Linked DNA regions of Microbulbifer sp. GL-2. The protein of the gene in region 2 interacts with the protein of the main gene of each other region in a pairwise test. Links are inferred from orthologs where the notes say so. Each region holds a gene or a part of one and is shown on either strand. Other genes may lie near its edges.

What was found. Proteins that work in one complex are often made in the same cells at the same time.
Region 1: the proteins of ftsL (region 2) and GL2_RS13370 interact in binary tests that used the Escherichia coli proteins (3 or more experiments, as listed by UniProt). The link is inferred for Microbulbifer sp. GL-2 from one-to-one orthologs.

What each region holds. Positions count from the first base shown.
Region 1 is NZ_AP019807.1:3,073,061-3,075,962, forward strand. What follows is about bases 73-2,902. They hold GL2_RS13370 (septum formation initiator family protein), read left to right. Parts: upstream 73-1,258; coding sequence 1,259-1,546; downstream 1,547-2,902. Other genes in these bases: eno (phosphopyruvate hydratase), read left to right, coding at 73-1,172; ispD (2-C-methyl-D-erythritol 4-phosphate cytidylyltransferase), read left to right, coding at 1,543-2,262; ispF (2-C-methyl-D-erythritol 2,4-cyclodiphosphate synthase), read left to right, coding at 2,262-2,747; truD (tRNA pseudouridine(13) synthase TruD), read left to right, coding at 2,740-2,902. In the rest of the region: more of eno, read left to right, coding at 1-72. UniProt on the Escherichia coli protein: Essential cell division protein. May link together the upstream cell division proteins, which are predominantly cytoplasmic, with the downstream cell division proteins, which are predominantly periplasmic.
Region 2 is NZ_AP019807.1:2,707,296-2,710,192, reverse strand. What follows is about bases 54-2,878. They hold ftsL (cell division protein FtsL), read right to left. Parts: upstream 1,692-2,878; coding sequence 1,416-1,691; downstream 54-1,415. Other genes in these bases: mraZ (division/cell wall cluster transcriptional repressor MraZ), read right to left, coding at 2,642-2,878; rsmH (16S rRNA (cytosine(1402)-N(4))-methyltransferase RsmH), read right to left, coding at 1,697-2,629; GL2_RS11805 (penicillin-binding protein 2), read right to left, coding at 54-1,231. Also shown: more of GL2_RS11805, read right to left, coding at 1-53; more of mraZ, read right to left, coding at 2,879-2,897. UniProt on the Escherichia coli protein: Essential cell division protein. May link together the upstream cell division proteins, which are predominantly cytoplasmic, with the downstream cell division proteins, which are predominantly periplasmic.

The DNA of each region.
Region 1 (2,902 bases), 370 kb from region 2 along the record:
CCGGCGCCTCTACCGGCTCACGAGAAGCTCTTGAATTGCGCGATGGTGATAAGAGCCGTTACTTGGGTAAAGGCGTATTGAAGGCGGTTGAAAACATCAACACTGCCATCGCCGACTTGCTTAAGGGCATGGATGCAACCGATCAGCGCGCCCTGGATAAGGCGATGATCGATGCAGATGGTACTGAAAATAAAGCCAAGCTGGGTGCAAATGCAATCCTGGCGGTTTCCCTGGCGGCAGCCAAAGCGGCAGCAGCATCGAAGAAAATCCCGCTGTACCAACACATTGCTGAAGTAAATGGCACTGCTGGTGAGTACAGCATGCCGGTTCCCATGATGAATATTCTCAACGGTGGTGAGCACGCCGATAATAATGTGGATATCCAGGAGTTTATGGTACAGCCGGTAAAGGCCGATTCTTTTGCTGAAGCTCTCCGCCAAGGTGCCGAGATTTTCCACTCCCTGAAGGAAGTCCTTTCCAGCAATAATCTGAACACTGCTGTCGGTGATGAAGGTGGTTTCGCTCCTAATCTGCCTTCCAACGAAGCGGCTTTGAAAGTGATTGCTGAAGCGGTAGAAAAAGCCGGCTATACCCTGGGCGATGACATCACCCTGGCCTTGGATTGTGCTTCCTCCGAGTTCTACAAAGAGGGTCAATACGACCTGGCTGGTGAAGGCAAGCAATTCGATAGTGAAGGTTTCGCCAGCTATCTTGCCGATTTGTCAGCCAACTACCCCATCATTTCTATTGAAGATGGTATGGATGAGAGCGACTGGGATGGCTGGAAAGTGCTGACCGATAAAATTGGTGACAAGGTGCAGCTGGTAGGTGATGACCTATTTGTAACCAATACCAAAATCCTTAAGGAAGGTATCGAAAAGGGTGTTGGCAACTCTATCCTGATCAAGTTTAACCAGATTGGCTCCCTGTCTGAAACGCTGGATGCGATTAAGATGGCCAAAGATGCCGGTTATACGGCTGTGATTTCTCATCGCTCCGGCGAGACCGAAGACACTACTATTGCTGACCTGGCAGTTGCGACAGCGGCGGGTCAAATCAAAACTGGTTCCCTGTGCCGTTCCGATCGCGTAGCCAAGTACAACCGCCTGCTGCGTATCGAAGCTGAATTGAATGGTGCTGCTCCATACCGTGGCCGTGCTGAGTTCAAGTAATTACTACTTTTTAGCGTGCAGGCTGGAGGGGCGAATGAGCCTCTCCAGCCTGCTTTAATACGTTCAGCGAAATATCGTAAACCCGTATGAAATGGCTGCTGGCAATTCTTACCATCATACTGCTTGCTACTCAGTACCGATTCTGGGTCGGTGAAGGCAGTCTCGCCGAAGTTACCCGTCTTAAACGACAGCTTGACCAACAGCAGGAAAAGAACGCTGTCCTGATGCGAGAAAACCGTCAGTTATTGCGGGAAGTGCGAAGTCTCAAGGTGGGTACTGAAGGTGTCGAGGCTAAGGCACGCTATGACCTGGGTTTAATAAAGGAAGGGGAAACCCTGTTTATCTTCCTGGATTCGGAAGAGGCCAAAAAGTGATTACAGATTATTGGGTCGTAGTGCCTGCTGCCGGAGTTGGCAAACGTATGGGGGCCGACCGGCCCAAGCAGTATTTACCACTTCTCGGACAGCCCTTGTTGTCCCTGACGCTACGCAATATTTTAACTTGGCCGGGTATCGCTGGAATTGTTGTGGCTTTGTCTGGGGAGGATGACCTCTTCCGACACCTGAAAGAAGCTGCACACCCGCTGGTACACACTGTCACCGGTGGGGCTGAGCGCTCAGATTCTGTTCTCGCCGCATTGAAGTTTCTCTCTGAGCGGGAGGCTAATGATACTCCAGTGCTGGTCCACGATGCTGCGCGCCCCTGTGTAGCATTGGAGGACATTGCTGCTCTGTTGGATAGCGGTGTCTCTTCTACAGCTCTTTTGGCGCGACCTGCCAGTGATACGGTAAAGCTAAGCCGCCTTGAGGATAGAAAAAACTGCGTAGAAAAAACCCTGGACCGCCAACATATCTGGTTAGCACAAACTCCACAGCGTGCGCCACTGGGATTGTTGTACTCCTGTCTCAATCGCGCTCTTGAGCAGGGGCAAGCGGTTACTGATGAAGCCAGCGCGCTCGAGATCTTTGGTCACTCGCCGCAACTTGTTGCGGGGCAAGGCGACAACATTAAAGTGACTCACCCCTCCGATATTATGGTGGCTGAGGCCATCCTGCGTTTGCGCTATGCGCCCACAGAGGATAATCGATAGTGAGTTTTCGAATTGGTCAGGGCTTTGATGTGCATGCGTTTTGCCCTGGTGGCCATGTTGTACTCGGCGGAGTAAAAATCCCCCATGAACTCGGCCTAAAGGCCCATTCCGACGGGGATGTACTCCTACATGCCCTGACTGATGCTTTGCTTGGGGCCCTGGCTCTTGGAGATATTGGCTACCATTTTCCCGACACTGATGAGCGGTATGCTGGTGCTGATAGCCGTACTTTGTTGCGGCATGTTTTAGCATTGCTTGAGGAAAAGGGGTATCACCTGGTGAATGCGGATACTACCTTGATTGCCCAGGCGCCCAAGATGGCACCATATATTGAAGCGATGCGTGGAAATATTGCCGAGGACTGCGGTGTGGATATTGCGGATATCAGTGTGAAGGCAACAACTACTGAAAAGTTAGGTTTTACCGGGCGTCGCGAGGGTATAGCAGCCCAGGCAGTTGTCCTGCTCGAGCGTAATCATGCCTGAAGCCTGGAACCTGAATTGGCCCCGTGCTTTGGGCGGGGCGGCAATCTCCGCAGATTTCCGTACTGAACCGGAAGATTTTGTTGTTGATGAACTGGCGTTTCCCGAGACTTGTGATGGTGGTGAACACGTATACCTGCACATCAAAAAGCGAGGTG
Region 2 (2,897 bases):
CCCGCTCGATTGGATGCCAGCGGCTGCGGCTGGGTAGAATACCCGCTGTCTCTCCGGGAAATCCGCTGCCAACCGTCTCCCCCAAACCCAAGCGGTAAAAGAGTTCGCGCACTGTATTTGGTTCCAAGTCCAGAGCAATTTTTGTGATTCCCACCTGGCTCGACTTGGTGATAATCCGTGTCAGGTCCAGCTTGCCGTAATTTACCGGGTCCACCAGGGTTTTGCCTGGTACACGGATATAGCCGGGGCTGGTATCGATCTGGGTATGAGGCTGGTAGCGACCGCTTTCCAAGGCTGCCAGCACAGTAAGCGGCTTTACGGTAGAGCCGGGCTCAAACTGGTCGATCAAGGCACGGTTCCGCATGGCCGCTGCTTTCACACCCTGGCGATTATTTGGGTTGAAAGAAGGTTGATTGGCCATAGCCAGTACATCGCCACTGAGGGTATCGAGAACTACCATAAAGCCAGAGGCGGCACCATTTTCTGCCACAGCCCGCTTCAGCTCCCGATAGGCAAGATACTGCAGGCGCATATCGATCGACAGGCGCAAGTCCTGGCCCGGCTGCGCCTCCCGCTGGATCGCCAGTTCCTGCACAGTGCGGCCTTTCAGATCCTTGACCACTTGCTGAGCACCAGGTTGACCGGAAAGCCAGTTGTCGTAAGCCAACTCAAGCCCTTCTTGGCCGCGATCATCAATATTGGTAAAGCCCAAAACCTGCGCAATCACCTCGCCAGCAGGATAGAAACGCCGGTATTCCTTTTTGCTGAAAACTCCAGAAAGCTCCAGATCGAGTACCTTGTCAGCCTGCTCTGGTGTCAGGTGGCGACGGAGATACATGAACTCTTTATGGCGATATTTTTCCAGACGCGCGGCGAGCTTAACTGGACTTAGTTCCAGGGCCCTGGCTAATTGGCTTATCTTCTCGGCGCTGCTACCACTCAGGAGCTTCGGATTGGCCCACAGGCTGTGTACCGGTGTACTGACTGCCAGTAATTCGCCATTACGATCGACTATGGAGCCCCTGTAAGCGGCAATTTCCTCACTGCGAATAGTACGCGCGCGCCCCTGATCCTGCAGGAACTGGTAACCGCGCTCTGTGGCAGGAACAACCTGTAGGCGCGCCAGGTGTAATATCAGAGCCAAAGCAAGCAGGCACAACAGAGCTGCCACCAGCACAAAACGCCAGCGGGCAATTCCCGGTTGAACCTGTTCTTTCTTGACTGCGCCCATATCTTTCCAGTTGGCGTTATATTTTCACCCTGAGGTCTATTTCCTTGGGAACGCGGCTTGAACACTACGTCCCAAAAAACGCTTTTAACGTAAAATTCTTATGTTTATTCCAGTGACTGGTATTCAAAGCCCACAGGTGCATTAAATTCCCGCACCAACTCGTATAAAGCACACCGCGTTTAAATCAATCGAGTATTACCAACACCTGATCAGAGGGCGTTGGTACATGCATTTTCAACTCTTCTCGAGCTACCTTCTCAACACGGCTATAGGCAGACCAGGCTCCCCGCTCCAACAACAAACGTTCCTGCTCGTAGCGCAGTTCATCCTGGGCTTTTTGCGCTCTACCCAGCTCAGCGGTTAATTCCCTGCTGTGCTGAGTGGAATAAACCACAGATAGAGCCGAGGTTATTGCTGCCAGCCACAAACACCCCAAACCAACCAGTGTTTTGCCGCGCATACCCCTCAGTTCCCTGACAGCTTTTCCGCAACCCGCATCACGGCACTACGCGAGCGCAGGTTTTCATCAACTTCAACCTCTTTGGCCTTTACTGCTTTACCGACAGAGCGCAGGGATTTGGCAATCTGACTGTCCATCACCGGAAGCCCACGGGGCAGCTGCGGCCCACGCTCTTTTTCGCGAATAAAACGTTTGACCATGCGATCCTCCAGGGAGTGAAAACTGATGGTGACCAGTCTGCCTCCCGGCTCCAGCAGCTGCAGCGACTTCTCCAGCGCATTCCGCAGGTCATCCAACTCTCCATTGATATGGATGCGAATTGCCTGGAATACCCGAGTGGAGGGGTGCTTGCCTTTCTCCCACGCAGGATTGGCTTCCTTGACTACTTCAGCCAGATCCAGTGTGCGCTCAAAAGGTTTCTCTGCACGGCGACGCACGATAGCAGCAGCCATTCGACGGGCGAAACGCTCTTCTCCATACTCCTTGAATACCCTGACCATCTCGGCCTCATCCTCGGTATTCACCCACTGGGCCGCACTGATACCGCTGCTGGTATCCATACGCATATCCAGCGGACCATCCTGCATAAAACTGAAACCGCGCTCGGCCTGATCCAATTGCGGCGAGGAAACCCCCAGATCCAACAAAATGCCCTTGACCCTGCCCGCCTGTTCGGCGGCGGCGCTGTCCATATCGGCAAAAGAGCCGTGCCAAATTGAAAACCGCGACTCAGACTGGAAGCGTTGTTTTGCGTATTCAATCGCTTGGGGGTCCTTGTCGACCGCCAACAATTTCCCGTTGGGACCCAGCTGTTCGAGGATGGCGGCACTGTGACCGCCGCGCCCAAAGGTACCGTCTATGTAAAAGCCGTCCGGATCAGTTACCAGGGCGTCCACGGCCTCGCGCAACAACACACTGCGGTGCAATTCTTGAGACACCCGCTGTACTCCTTATAAAGAGAGGGAAGCCATTTCCTCAGGCATTCCCTCCTCGTCTTCACTGTCATCAAGCCAGGACATCCAGCGTTCCTCGCCCCAGAGTTCTAATTTTTTGCCCTGCCCAACCAGCATCAGTTTTTTTTCCAATCCGGCATATTCGCGCAGGGTGGGTGGAATCAATACACGGCCATTGCCATCCACCTGCAGCTCGCAGGCATAGCCGATTAATAGGCGCTGAGCGCGACGTGCCACTTTATTGAAGCTGGGC